2 regions of the Bacillus sp. KNSH39 genome follow, and region 1 is predicted to be linked to the other one. Evidence: riboswitches for the same ligand, from Rfam matches in the RefSeq annotation. Region 1 holds a riboswitch; the other holds the start of a gene.
The links. A riboswitch is a leader RNA that binds a small molecule or an ion and turns the genes downstream of it on or off. The one in region 1 is predicted to bind preQ1.
Positions count from the first base shown of each region.

Region 2: another riboswitch for preQ1. It lies ahead of queC (7-cyano-7-deazaguanine synthase QueC); the one in region 1 lies ahead of ACUL40_RS00185 (QueT transporter family protein).

Region 1 is NZ_JBQXYO010000001.1:40,839-48,443, reverse strand. It holds gene ACUL40_RS00195 (zinc-finger domain-containing protein) at 1-156, opposite strand, end outside; gene ACUL40_RS00190 (ribonuclease H family protein) at 169-828, opposite strand; gene ACUL40_RS00185 (QueT transporter family protein) at 980-1,465, opposite strand; PreQ1 riboswitch class I at 1,472-1,516, opposite strand; gene ACUL40_RS00180 (aldose 1-epimerase family protein) at 1,649-2,521, shown strand; gene ACUL40_RS00175 (reverse transcriptase-like protein) at 2,591-2,977, shown strand; gene ACUL40_RS00170 (DMT family transporter) at 2,991-3,896, shown strand; gene ACUL40_RS00165 (DUF6123 family protein) at 3,899-4,159, opposite strand; gene ACUL40_RS00160 (cysteine hydrolase family protein) at 4,342-4,902, shown strand; gene ACUL40_RS00155 (GNAT family N-acetyltransferase) at 4,937-5,797, opposite strand; gene ACUL40_RS00150 (DUF7507 domain-containing protein) at 5,920-7,605, shown strand, end outside.
Region 2 is NZ_JBQXYO010000001.1:5,219,416-5,227,020, forward strand. It holds gene ACUL40_RS26775 (aspartyl-phosphate phosphatase Spo0E family protein) at 1-40, shown strand, start outside; gene ACUL40_RS26780 (DUF3149 domain-containing protein) at 70-1,566, opposite strand; gene ACUL40_RS26785 (MarR family winged helix-turn-helix transcriptional regulator) at 1,762-2,208, shown strand; gene ACUL40_RS26790 (M3 family oligoendopeptidase) at 2,365-4,059, shown strand; gene ACUL40_RS26795 (DinB family protein) at 4,197-4,730, shown strand; gene ACUL40_RS26800 (DUF6254 family protein) at 4,839-4,955, shown strand; gene kinB (sporulation sensor histidine kinase KinB) at 4,967-6,175, opposite strand; PreQ1 riboswitch class I at 6,382-6,425, shown strand; gene queC (7-cyano-7-deazaguanine synthase QueC) at 6,519-7,181, shown strand; gene queD (6-carboxytetrahydropterin synthase QueD) at 7,181-7,605, shown strand, end outside.

The DNA of each region.
Region 1 (7,605 bases):
CTTTTTCAATGTTTCTCCCACTGTACATTGCCTTATACAAAATGAATGAGCGTAATACTTACTATTTGTCTTTCGATTATGTTCTCGCAAAAAACATCCTTCACAATACGTTTCTAATAAGTCATTTACCTCTGTAATGAGTTGCTTTTTATCCACCTTTGCACCTCTCTATTCGGTTATTTCTTTATGACTATCAATACTTGTTCCTTCTAATGCTTGCGTAGCTAATTGATGTGCTTCTTTATTTTGTTTTCTAGATATCGGCTCACATATAAGTTTTAATTTCATTTGCTTCGCCTTTTGCTCAATTTGGTCTAAATAATGATTTAAATGTTCATCATAACAAGGCCATTCTCCGGCTAATTGCTGCAGTACCACTTGTGAGTCTCCGCGAAGTGTAACTGCTTCATACCTAATCCCTAGTTCCTCGAGTATATTCATACCGTATAATAATGATGCATATTCCGCTTCATTATTATCATATATACCTTCTATATATGCATTGCGGCGAATGCGGTAGTTTGTATTTCCTTTTTTATAATACACACATATACCAACGCCAGCTTCTTTCGTTTGCACATCATACCCCCCATCAAAATAAACGAGTATTTCTTGGGGCTCTTCCTCTACTTGCTTACTTAACTTTTTCATCTCTTTTAATGACCATTCTGCGTCCATTTCATCGTAAAATAAAAGTTCCTTAGCTCTTCCTGTTTTCTCAAAATCCTCTGCAAATTGAAGTACTTCTTCTATGTTCATATACTCTGTTGTTAATTCCGTCTGCAATCCACGCTTCGTTTTATACAACCAATGAATTTTATATTTCATACTACATTCCCCTTATGTAAGACTTCTTATATATATCCGGCTAATTGAAGCCTCACTTTATTTTATTATATTTTATCTAGAGTCACAGCATTATATTCAATATGATTACATACAAAAAGAGCTATCCCTATAGGAATAGCTCTTTCATCTATTACATAAATCTTTCAAATTGTACTCGCTTATTAATCCAGTACATTACAGGCATACCGATCGCCATGACAACAAATTCACCAATTGCACAAGTTAACCAAGACAACATAAATGGTAAACCCAATGCAAGATGAAGTTCAATTGCAATCATAAACATTGTAATTGTAAAGATAACTGTATTAAAAATCATACGAGCCCAAACACCTTTAATAAATCGCATAGAAATAATCGTTGCAACTAACGCAAGAATAGATTGCCCTACTCCAAACACTAAATCGTAAGCGATCATAGGTGAGAAAAAGAGATTCGTTAAAAATACACCTAATACAATTCCGTAAATTGCTTTCTTGTTAAATACAACGAGATGATTAAACATCTCTGAAATACGAAATTGTACATTCGTAAAGCCAAATGGCTGAATAAGCATAGAAACAGCAATATATAATGCCGCTAAAATACCATTACCGACTAAAGTTCTAATATTCATGACAAAATCTCCTTAGTTTTTTTACGTGGGATGGTTTCGAACCACGTTATTCGTTTTTTAAGCAACAAGATTATATTTTACGTGGTAGCCCCTCTTTCGTCAATAGATTCCTATCATAAACTACCTTTTTCCTTTTAGACAACGTATAATGAAACATATGAAAGATTTAGGAGGTTTCACTTCATGACAGCAACAATTCAAAATGAAAAAGTGATCGTTTCCATTTCTGACAAAGGTGCAGAATTACAGAGCGTTCGCTTAAAAGAAGACAACACAGAATATTTATGGCAAGGTGATTCTACTTATTGGGGACGCCGTGCACCAATTTTGTTCCCAATTGTCGGCCGATTAGTAGATAATACATACTACGTAGACGGTAAACCATATTCATTAACACAACACGGTTTCGCTCGTGATCTTACTTTCTCTGTGAAAGAACAAAGCGAAACAAAAATCACTTATATCGTTACTAGTAATGAAGAAACATTAAAAAAATACCCATACGAATTCGAATTACTCGTTTCTTATGAGCTAAATGGACAAAGCGTTCATATAACATATGAAGTAAACAATCCTACTTCAAAAGAGATGTTCTTCTCAATCGGAGCACATCCTGGATTCAACTTCCCTTTATTGGACGGTGAATCATTTACAGATTATCACTTATCGTTTAATGGTTCGGAACGCTTAGAAACAAGCGTATTAGAAGGACCTTATCTTTCAAACAAAAAGCAATTAATCGCTGAAAATACGACTGAATTGCCACTTACATATGATTTATTCAAAAATGATGCACTTATTTTTGAACATATGAATACGAATGAAATTTCGATTCGTTCTCATAAACATAATAAATTTGTAAAAGTAGAATTTGATGGATTCCCATTTGTTGGCGTATGGACACCAGGGGATAACGCACCTTTCTTATGTATTGAACCTTGGTATGGCATCGCTGATGAAGTAAATCCAGCAAAAGATTTCAAGAACAAAAAGGGAATTCAATCTTTACAAGCGAATGAAACATTTACATGTCGTTACAGCATCACAATCGGATAACTACTCTATCCCCTACTTCAAAAAAATATTTAAGTAGGGGATCATCTTATAATTTGGAGGTTTCTCATTTTGATTGAAGTATATATTGATGGTGCATCAAAAGGAAATCCTGGTCCTTCTGGTGCAGGAGTGTTTATTAAAGGCGTTCAGCCACCTGTACAATTATCAGTACCACTTGGAACAATGTCCAATCATGAAGCAGAATACCGCGCTTTACTTTTAGCATTAAAATATTGCATCGAGCATAATTATAGCACTGTCTCTTTTCGTACAGATTCGCAGCTTGTTGAGCGGGCTGTTGAAAAGGAATACGCAAAAAATAAAATATTTGCACCTCTTTTAGATGAAGCACTGCAGTACATAAAAAACTTCGATCTCTTTTTTATTAAGTGGATTCCAAGTAGTCAAAATAAAGTAGCTGATGAATTAGCTAGAAAAGCTATCTTACAAAATTAACGGGGGTATGAGTGTGAAAAAAGAGTGGATTGCTCCTCTTGCTTTATTATTTGTCTCTTTTATTTGGGGAGCTACGTTTGTTGTCGTTCAAAACGCTATGTCTTTCGTTGGTCCATTTACGTTTAATGGTATTCGCTTTTTATTCGCTGGAATTATTTTATTATTCGTTCAAATTATTTCCTCACAGAAAACTTCAAAACAAGAATTAAAACATAGTAGTTTAGCTGGATTAATGGTTGGGTTCTTCTTATTTGTCGGCTATTTATTACAAACATTTGGCTTACTTTATACAACTTCTTCAAAAGCAGGTTTCTTAACTGGGCTAAGCATTGTTATGGTCCCAATCTTATCATTTATCTTCTTAAAACAAAAAGCCACCATTTTCATCGTACTTGGTATTGCTGTAGCTACAACAGGTTTGTACTTATTAACAGCTGCTAATTCTTTCCAATTAAATATAGGAGATATACTTGTTCTTGGTTGTGCAGTCGCTTTCGCTGCCCATATTCTTATTAACGGCTTCTTTTCTAAAAAAATATCACCTTTATTATTAAGCACATCTCAAGTATTAGCAGTTGGTATATTTTCTTCTATTTGCGCTTTCTTGTTTGAAGATTGGGAAAAGTTATTTTCAGTATCACTATGGACGAATCAATCCTTTTTATTCGCACTCTTTCTAACTGCCCTGTTTGCAACATCTATTGCTTTTTTCATTCAAACATCGGCACAAAAACACACTTCTCCAACGAGAGTAGCAATTATTTTCGCAATGGAGCCCGTTTTTGCTGCATTAACAAGCGTTCTCGTTGCAAATGAACAACTTTCTATTTCTGCTATTATCGGATGTCTATGTATTTTTCTAGGCATGATTTTTGTTGAATTACCTTCCAAAACAAAAAAAGAAGCGCAGGCTGCGTGAAGTTACGCTTGTAACTTCCGCATAAAAGCCTTAGCGCTTTTTTTATCTGTAATTTCTTCCTCTTTCAATCGTTCTAATAACGCAACGAAATAACTACCATCAAACTGCAATTGATGTTTAATTGTGGCTTCTATTGCTGCGTTCACAATCCCATCAGACGCACCAGTATATCCTTGTCCAAACATAATAAACCCTTGTGCTTCCTCTGATAATTTAAATCCTTTCGTATGTAAGAATGAAAGATAATCTTCTACTGTTTGCATGTTATTCCCACCTACTCAAAAATTCTCCATCTCCTATCATACATGTTTTTACACGCTATGAGAATGAAATTTCTTTGACAACTTTGTAAATCAATCTTCTACTTCTCTTACAATGGAGGATTTTCTAACAATCTGAAGGAATATGTACAGTGGAACTTATTTCATATTAAAGGGGAGACACGATGAAACAAGCACTATTAATTATTGACGCTCAGCAAGAATTAATTGATGGAAATGAGCAAGAAAATGAAGTTTTTCGTAAAACCGAGCTATTATCTACACTAAATATAGCCCTGCAGAAAGCAATAGATTCAAATGCTCTTATTGTTTTCGTAAGAGATATCGATGTTGCTTCTGGTAGTGGCGAAGGATTTGAAGTACATAATCAAATTCAAGTACCCCAGTCTGCAATCTTTATTAATAAAGCAGCAACCAATTCATTCTACGGCACTTCTTTACTTGAACTTTTAAAAGAAGAAAACATTAATCATATTGTTATAGGCGGATGTAAAACAGAACATTGCATTGACACTGCCGTTAGGACAGCAACTGTACAAGGATTTGACGTTACATTAATTAAAAACGGGCATTCAACAACTGATTCTAACGTATTGTCTGCAGAGCAAATTATTGGTCATCACAATAAAACTTTACACGGTCATTATAACGTTGATCATTTTTCTATGGTGAGAGATATCGAGGAAGACCTCTTTCAGCCGACTCATGATCAATATCGTGATTAGCGAAAAAGAATCCTTCATTCAGAAGGATTCTTTTTCACCCAAAAATTTGTGCTGCAATGCTATATAACTCATTATTCCTTTTTAATAATTGACCGCTATTTTTCATCATAATTGGTGGTGTATTCACCTTTTTAAAACCAGCAATCTCTAATACTTTCATGAAATCTTTCTTTCCTTCTAGTACATCAATTCTTAATTTACCATTATGCCCTTTTGCTAAATCATGTACAATTCTCATTGCCATCTCATCATTTTTAGCAACAACCGGCCCTATTATCTTATTTTCTGGTGTTTGTATGCTTAAACCGTAACCTAATACATTTTGTTCCTTGTCCTTTACAACGATACACTGTTCACTTTGCATAATTCTTTTCTTTAAAAACTCTTTTCTATTTGTTCCAAACGCATATTCATCTATTTTTATTATTTTTTCTAAATCACCCTCTTCATAATTCATCACATAATCTTCATTTCTTACACAATAATGTTTCGCATTGTATGAGTTACATATGTATTTAGAAACATAACTTACTGCCCTAAATCCTAACTTTTCATATAAAGGTTTCCCTTCATCCGTAGCAATAAGCATAATTGGAGTATGAGCTGATACGCTTTTAACGCACGCTTCCGTTATTATCTTTCCAATCCCTCTCCCCTTATAATCTGGATGTACAATCACCATTCCGATAGATGCTAATTTCTCCCCATATAATATTATTGCTGCGCTAGCAATTAGTTCCTCTTTCTCATTCCAAACACCGTATACAATCCCTGCGTTAAAAATAGTCTCAATTTCTTCTCTGTTATAATCCCAACCAATATAAGAAGATAGCGCTACAATGTCGCTTATTTGTTCTTTCCGAAGACGCTCCACTCTAATTTCCAATTCAATCATACTCCATCCCCTTATCTAGACATTTAAATCATTATTACGAAATCAACTTGTACATGTTTCCCTTTATTTGTCACACACATATGTTATTTTGACCAAGACTATATTGTAAATGAGGTGACAACATGCCCATTACGAATCGATTTTCTACCACCACTAACGGCGCACTCGCTATTACAGGTAATACTTTAGGCTTAAGTAAAATCAGCAATCAAAACCGTGCTGGTACAATCGGGGCAATTGGTGCATTCGCAACTACGAATACTGCTTTACAAGTAACTACTTTTCCTGCTGGTACAACATTAAACTATACACAAAATAGTTCTACCGCTATTTTAAATATCCCTGCTGGTAGTACTATTCTTTACGCAGAACTCGTTTGGGGTGGAAACTATTTATCTCGTGATCAAAACATTACGAGTGTATTAGGAAACCCAGTTTCTTTTACAACACCTGTTTCAACATACTCGATTACTCCTTCAGCTGTTACGGCTTCAAATCAAACTTTCGTTTCAAACTCTATTACATTTGGCTTTTACACTCGTTCAGCAGACGTAACAACTCTTATTCAAGCGGGAGGTGCTGGTTCCTATACTACAGGAGCGGTTCCTGGACTTGTAGATCCTATAGATGCTTCTAATGGAACAATTAATTCGGCTGGATGGACGCTTATCGTCGCTTATCAAAACGGGACATTGCCAGCAAGAAACTTAACCATTTATGTAGCGGGTAACCGTGTTTCTGCAGAAACTGGTAGTGCCGATGTATCTGTTTCTGGATTTTTAACACCTTCAGGAGGACCAGTAAGCGGGAGATTATTTTTAAGTTCTACCGAAGGAGATGCAGATTTAACCGGGGATCAAGCTTTATTTGGACCAAATTTCAGTTCATTAAATGCTTTATCTGGACCAAATAATGCCATAAATAATTTCTTCGGTTCTCAAGTTAATAATGCTGCAGGAAACTTAGATACAACTGGGACATTTGGAACGCGAAATCAAAGTGCTTCTACAGGTACAAACATTTCCGCAGGAAGACAGGGCTGGGATATCACTTCTATTGATATTTCTCCTTATTTAACAAACTCACAAGTATCCGCTGCAATCCGTTTAACTACTAACGGAGATGCATATATGTTAAATACAGTCGGCTTACAAATTAATATAAACTCCCCAAATATACAAGCAACGAAAAACGTAAATAAAAGTGTTGCTGCAATTGGAGATATTCTCACTTATACAGTTACTATCCCTAACACCGGGCTTCTTCCTGCCAATAACGCTATTTTTATAGATAGTCTCCCTAATGGTACTTCTTTTATACCCGGCACTGTAACAGTAGATAACGTACCACAAACAAATGCAAATCCTGCGGCTGGTATATCTCTTGGAACAATTAATAATGGTGCTTCTCGTATAGTAACTTTCCAAGCTACTGTCGTTTCTCTTCCAAGTCAAAATCCTATCTCTAACACTGCTAATATTACATTTCAATATACACCAATCGCCGGAGGAACAACTTTTAATGGTCTTGCAACAAGTAACTCTGCTGGAACACAAATTAACCTTGCAGATATTAATGGAACAAAATCAGTTAACAAACTTTTTACCGATATTGGTGAAACATTAACTTACAGTATTGCCTTAGCTAATATAGGAAATATCGCTGCAACGAATGTGATATATACGGATCCGATTCCTAGCGGGACTACTTTCATTCCAGGGAGTGTAACTGTGAACGGAGTTACTCAAGCTGGCGCAAATCCCGCTAATGGTATAACAATTGGTTCAATTGCCGCAAATTCCACTACT
Region 2 (7,605 bases), 5.2 Mb from region 1:
TAATTTTTGGCGAATGCTTGTGGCTGGTTTTATGAAATAAGTATAATTACCCTTATAGGATAAGGATAATTATACTATGTGTAACGGAATTTCGATATGAACTGTTGTTCCTTCGTTTTCTGTACTGTCAATAAAAATATGCCCATTATACATCTCTACAATTCGTTTACATATGACAAGTCCAAGACCTGTTCCAGTATCTTTATTAGTAAAGAACGGATGAAAGAGGTGTTTTTGAATATGTTGCGGAATCCCTTTTCCAGTATCTATAATCTGCAATTGTGCGTGTGTTTCATTGTTTTTTACTACAATGGTTAGTGTATCACTAGAAGTCATGGCCTCAATTGCATTTTTTGTAATGTTTAAAACCACTTGTTTCATATGGTCTTTCGAACAACGGATATGAACAGGATGGTCTGGCAGATGTAAATGGAATACAATGTTATGTAAATTCGCCTCAGATTGAATAATTAATGCTACCTCATTTAGAATTTTTCTTACATCATACGTTTGTTCGATGATGGCGGTTGGCTTTCCGAGAATAAGAAATTCACTTACAATTTCATTGATTCGCTCTATTTCTTGTTCAATTACGGAAAAGTAGAACTGATCTTGCTCATCTTTATATTTCTCTTTTAATAGAGCGACGAGTCCTTTAATTCCAGTAAGAGGATTACGGATTTCGTGTGCTGTACTCGCTGCAAAAGTTCCAACTAATTCAATTTTTTGTAGTTCATTTTGTTGCCTTTCAATTTTTGTTTGACGTTTTAACAACATATATTGAGCAAGTAAAAATAAAATAGACATTAAAAATAAAGTAGCTATACACTCTATTGCAACCCACTGGTATAAGGTTTTTTGATGAATAGGTAATGGAGAAACAGAGACCTTCCAATTTAATCTTTGGAGTGGGGTAGTAAGCATATTAGAATGCGTATCACTTGTGTCGTTATTATCATCGGTTAGAAAAACTACATCATGTTTATCAGTTACCTCAAAATGGTATTGTGGTTTAATGGCATTTAAAGAAGATGAAATGTAATCAAAGCGTAAACTAGCTAATAATAATCCTGAGAGCTCCTTCTGTTTATTAAATATGGGGGCAGCAATCATAATAGCTTTATGTCCAAGAACGCGATCAGTAATGACTGATGATACAGTGGTTTTTTTAGTTTGGAGCGCGTCTTGAATATATTTACGGTCTGAAACATCTATAGGCTTTGATTCATCTTCAGATGCGATTGTAATGACTCCTTCTGGTGTAGCGTAATATAGACCAGAAAAGCGTGCATCGTTTCCATCTGTATCATGTACAATTTGTTTAATACCATTTATATTACCAGTCTCGGTGCCTACAACTTTTGCAAGCATGTCTAAAGCAGAAATTGCTTCACCAAGATGATGATCCAAATAATCTCTATATAAAAAGAGAACTGTATGAGCAGATAATTTGTTTTCCTGTTTCATTTTATATGTATGATACGAATAAAATGTAGCACCAATCCCTATTGTCGGTAGGATAACAAGCAATATATATACAATTATGCTTTGGAATTTGACTTTCAAATGTGGTACTCCTTCTTTTTTTATTATCATTATATATAAACTATGTTAAAATTGTCATGTTTTTATTCAAGAATGATTCTTAATATATTAGGGGAGAGGAAATGGATGAGTGAATGCTCATTCGGAATCCACAGGAAGTATGAACTGGCATTTTCTTTTTATTGCTGAGAATTTAAGTGAAGGGTTGAAAGTTGTATGACATCAAATAATGAACGAGAAGATATTTCTCAATCTTTAAAAGTATTTATTGCATTATCTCGTGTACATCGTTCTGTTATGGATACTACAAATAAATCTATACAAAGTAACGGGTTAAATCCAACTGAATTTGCTGTATTAGAACTGCTATATCATAAAGGCGGTCAACCACTTCAGCAAATTGGTGAGCGTATTTTAATAGCTAGTGGCAGCATTACATATGTTGTAGATAAGCTGGAGAAAAAGGGATTAGTAAAGAGAATTCCATGTCCGAATGACAGACGTGTTATTTACGCGCAATTAACTGAGTCTGGCGAGAACTTTATTGCTTCTATTTTTCCGGGGCATGAGAAAGTTATACATCAGTCTTTTGAAATGTTAACGAAAGATGAAAAAGATGAATTACTTGATTTATTAAAAAAAATTGGGAAGTATGAAAAATAATATGTTCCAAAGGAGCTTTGGATAAATAAATCCAAGGCTTTTTTATTTGTAATGAGCTCAGGGCAATCACTGCCGAAATTTGTTGAAAATTAAGAGGGAATTCAAGAATACGTATTGAATTATAATAAAGGTATGTAATGGAGAGGAGGCTCGTTCATGTCATTTAAAGACTATGAATATAAACGCCCAAATATTGAAGAGTTAAAAGAGAAATTTACTGTTGCTTTAGAGAAGTTTGATAACGCAAAAACTGTAGAAGAACAAAAACAAGTCATTCATTCAATTAATGAGATTCGCAACGATTTTGGTACAATGGGAAACCTTTGTTACATTCGCCATTCTGTTGATACGACGGATACTTTTTATAAGGAGGAGCAGGATTTCTTTGATGAATTCTCTCCAGTTGTACAAGGATATGGTACAAAATATTATAAGGCACTCATTAATTCTCCATTTCGTGAAGAATTAGAGGCGTATTATGGAAAACAATTATTTGCTCTAGCAGAATGTGATTTAAAAACATATTCAGATGAAGTCGTGAAAGATTTACAATTAGAAAATAAATTATCATCGCAATATACACAGTTATTAGCATCTGCAAAAATTGACTTTGCTGGAGAAGAAAGAACGTTATCGCAACTGATTCCGTTTATGCAAGGAAAAGAAAGAAGCGAACGTAAAGCAGCAAGTGAAGCATACTACGGATTTTTAGCTGGAAATGAGGAAGAACTAGATCGTATTTATGATGAGCTTGTTAAAGTGAGAACGAAAATCGCAAAATCTTTAGGTTTCAAAAACTTTGTTGAACTTGGATATGCAAGAATGTACCGTACAGATTATAATGCGGAGATGGTGGCTAATTACCGTCAGCAAGTGCTAGATTATATCGTTCCCGTTACAACGGAATTAAGAAAGCGACAACAAGCACGTATCGGTGTAGAGAAGTTAGCTTATTACGACGAAAACTTTGAGTTTGCTACAGGTAACCCAACTCCAAAAGGAGATGCGGATTGGATTGTTGATCATGGAAAGACAATGTATAAAGAGTTATCGGCTGAAACAGATGAATTTTTCAATTTCATGCTAGATAATGATTTATTAGATTTAGTTGCGAAAAAAGGAAAAGCTGGTGGCGGATATTGTACATATATTGAGAATTATAAAGCGCCATTTATTTTCTCAAACTTCAATGGAACATCTGGTGACATTGATGTATTAACACATGAAGCAGGTCATGCTTTCCAAGTATATGAAAGTCGTAAATTTGAAATTCCAGAATATAATTGGCCAACATATGAGGCGTGTGAAATCCACTCTATGAGTATGGAATTCTTTACATGGCCATGGATGAAGCTATTCTTTGAAGAAGATGCAGATAAATATTACTTCTCTCACTTAAGTTCAGCACTTCTGTTTTTACCTTATGGTGTATCTGTTGATGAATATCAACATTATGTATATGAAAATCCTGAAGCATCACCTGAAGAGCGTAAGACAGCATGGCGTAACATAGAGAAGAAATATTTACCACATCGTGATTATGAGGAGAATGATTATTTAGAGCGCGGTGGTTTTTGGCAACGTCAAGGGCATATTTATAGCTCACCGTTCTATTATATTGATTACACGCTTGCTCAAATTTGTGCGCTACAATTTTGGAAACGTGCAAGAGATAATAGACAAGAGGCGTGGGAAGATTATGTGAATCTGTGCCAACAAGGTGGAAGTAAATCGTTCTTAGAATTAGTAGAGGTTGCAAATTTAACATCACCATTTGCTGAAGGCTGTGTGAAAAGTGTTATTACAGAAATTGAAGCATGGTTACATGCGATTGACGACACAAAATTGTAAAAAACATGCGCTTTTTTTCACATGTTTAACATCGACATAATGGGAAAATGATGAGATAATAAAAGAAAATTCAGAATACTAAAGGGGTGTTTCTAATAAGGAGCACCTCTTTTCACCAACAAAAGGGGGGAACAAGTATGCTTCAATCTAATATGGATGTAAGTTTAGAAAGTTTAGTAAACTCATTACAGGCTACTCGAAGCACGCTATTATCAGAAATTGAAATGTTAAATGACACAGAAGTGAATGTAAAGCCACGCCGTGATAAATGGAGTATTATTCAAATTTTACACCACTTGCATTTAGTTGAACAATCTGTCACGTCTGCCCTTGTATATGCTTTACAAAAAAATGAAAGAAACATGACTCCATTTAAAGACCTCCAGCTTACGCTTGATCGCACACATAAACGAGAAGCTCCTCAGCAAATGCAACCAACAGAAACTTTAATGAAAAAACAGCAAGGAATTCAATTGCTAGAACATTCACGCCAAGAACTATTACACGCGCTTCATAGTGTTATAGATGAAAAAGATCTATTTGAAAATGGATTAAAGCATCCTGTTTTTAATGATCTGAATTTGTATCAATGGGTTCAATTTCTTGATTTGCATGAACAAAGACATCTTACGCAGTTAAAAGAGGCGAAACATGCAATTTTGCAACGCTAAAGTGGAAGAAGTGGGAAACCACTTCTTTTTTGATACGTGCATAGTTTTCTTTCTTATTTTGGAATACTACATGGAGAAATAAGAAAGAAAAGAAGGAGTTGAAAAAACATGTCTAAGAAGAAGCGAGAAGAAGAGCGCGCCTGGAAAGCACGTAAAGAAAATCAACAACCGCACGGAAAAGTGAAAGCTTTTGCTGAATTAGTTGAAGGAACAGAAAAAACGTGATGAGTATTTCATCACGTTTTTTGTATGAGTGGAAAAGTTAATAAAAAGGTTGTACCGATTCCTTTTTCACTTATAATATCAATTTTTCCATTCATAGCTTGAACAACACTGAATACGACCATCATTCCAAGTCCAGTACCTTTTTCTTTCGTTGAATAAAAGGGCGAACCAAGACGTTTTACTTGTTCTGAATCCATACCGACTCCTGTATCTTTTATATATAACTGAATATGCTTATGATCAGGAACTAATGTGAAATAAAGATCACCGCCTTTTGGCATAGCCTCAATGCAATTTTTTAAAATATTTAATAAACATTGATTTAGTTTTTGCTTTTCTCCAGCGATAAAAAAAGAAGTGCTTTGCTTTATATAATGAGTACGTACATTTGTTAAATTAGCAAGCGGTGTAATTAGCGACAATGCATGTAGTAATTCTTCTTCTAACTGTAATATTTGTTCTTTTTCAATGCTTGGTTTAGCAAAGGTTAAATAATCTGTAAGAACATGATTTGCTTGTTCGATGCCATTAATGGCAATGTCGATATATAATTTTCGTTCCTGCTCAGTGCATGTATCTGATTGTAACAGTTGTAAAAAACCTTTCGTTGAAGTTAATGGATTGCGAATTTCATGAGAGATAGACGCTGCCATTTCACCAATTAAATGAAACTTTTCAGCATTTATAAGTTCATTTTGGAGACGAACTTGAGTTTGTAATATGTGTAGTAAATATAAAATTAGAATCGTACCAAGCATTGAACATAATTCATACACAATAATATGCGGTATATAATCAGTCTTATTTGTAACCTTTGAAAGGAAGAAGGGTATCCAACTAAATCCGTATGTGAGACTGTAGATAATAGCAAGTGTTATTTTTATACGATTAGAAGTTCGATTGAAAAATTTATATGTTAATAATAGAACAATAAACAGAAGAACAGAACCGATAAGAGATGGGAAAACACCTACCCCACCTAATAATAAGCGATATATGTTTAATACAACTAAGATAGAACCACCAGCAATAGGCCCTCCCGTTAATGTACCGACAATTAATACAATATGGCGCATATCAAATTGAAAACCATTATTTGTTTTTGCTGCAAATGTAATACAGAGTACGGTAGCGAGGCAACAGAGTACAATGAATATAGCTGAATTTAATTTAGGAGAGCGTTTCCCTTTTTGATTCCAAAATAAATGATATACGAGCATTGTAATCAGGATGAATAATATATTTAAAAAGAGATAAATAATAAAAGATTTCAGTGGGATGCCTCCTCTCTTCTTATATTAAATTAATCATACTATAAAATGAAAGAAATGAAATAATAAATAGCGGAAAAATCAGAAATTTTTACGCTAGTATACAATATGTTACAATAAGCTATGTCAATGAAAGAAGAAATTCCGTGCACCGCGCGGGAGAGGTTCGCGAACTCCCTCTATAAAAAACTATGGAAACAACAATATCCTTAGGTATTGTTTTGTTTTTTTATTGTGACAGTTCAAGAACGTTCTTTCTTCTTATTTATAGTAGAGAAGGAGAATGAGTGAAATGAAAAAAGAAAAAGCAGTTGTTGTTTTTAGTGGAGGACAAGATAGTACGACATGTTTATTTTGGGCAATAGAGCAGTTTGCAGAGGTAGAAGCTGTAACGTTTAATTACAATCAACGTCATAAGCTAGAAATTGATTGTGCAGCGGAAATTGCAAAAGAACTAGGAATAAAGCATACGGTACTAGATATGAGTCTATTAAATCAACTTGCTCCAAATGCGTTAACGAGAACGGATATGGAGATTACACATGAAGAAGGTGAATTGCCATCGACATTTGTAGATGGACGAAATTTACTCTTCTTATCATTTGCTGCTGTATTAGCAAAACAAGTTGGAGCACGTCATATTGTAACGGGTGTATGTGAAACTGATTTCAGTGGTTATCCAGACTGCCGTGACGTGTTTGTGAAATCGTTAAATGTTACTTTAAATTTATCTATGGATTACCCGTTTGTCATTCACACGCCACTTATGTGGATTGATAAGGCTGAAACATGGAAATTATCAGATGAACTTGGAGCATTTGAGTTTGTTCGAGAAAAAACATTAACATGTTATAACGGAATCATTGGTGATGGTTGCGGTGAATGTCCAGCATGTCAACTTCGTAAAGCAGGATTAGATACGTACCTACAAGAACGCGAAGGAGCGAACAACTAATGGATAACTTTTTTGGATTTCGCATCGTAGAGAATTTGCAAAAAATGGACAAGGATATTCAGCGTAAACAACTCAAATACCATAATAAAAGAGTAATGGTCAGCAAGGAATTTACATTTGATGCAGCACACCATTTACACTGTTATGAAGGGAAATGTAAAAACTTACATGGTCACACATATAAAGTTGTATTTGGAATTAGTGGATATGTAAATGAAATAGGTCTTGCAATTGACTTTGGAGATATAAAAGAAATTTGGAAGAATGAAATAGAAATTTATCTAGATCATCGTTATTTAAACGAAACGTTACCTGCAATGAATACGACTGCTGAAAATATGGTCGTTTGGATTTATGAAAAGATGGCAGAAGCACTAACAAAAGAGAATCGAGTGAACGAATATAAAGGAGCTCGCGTTGAATT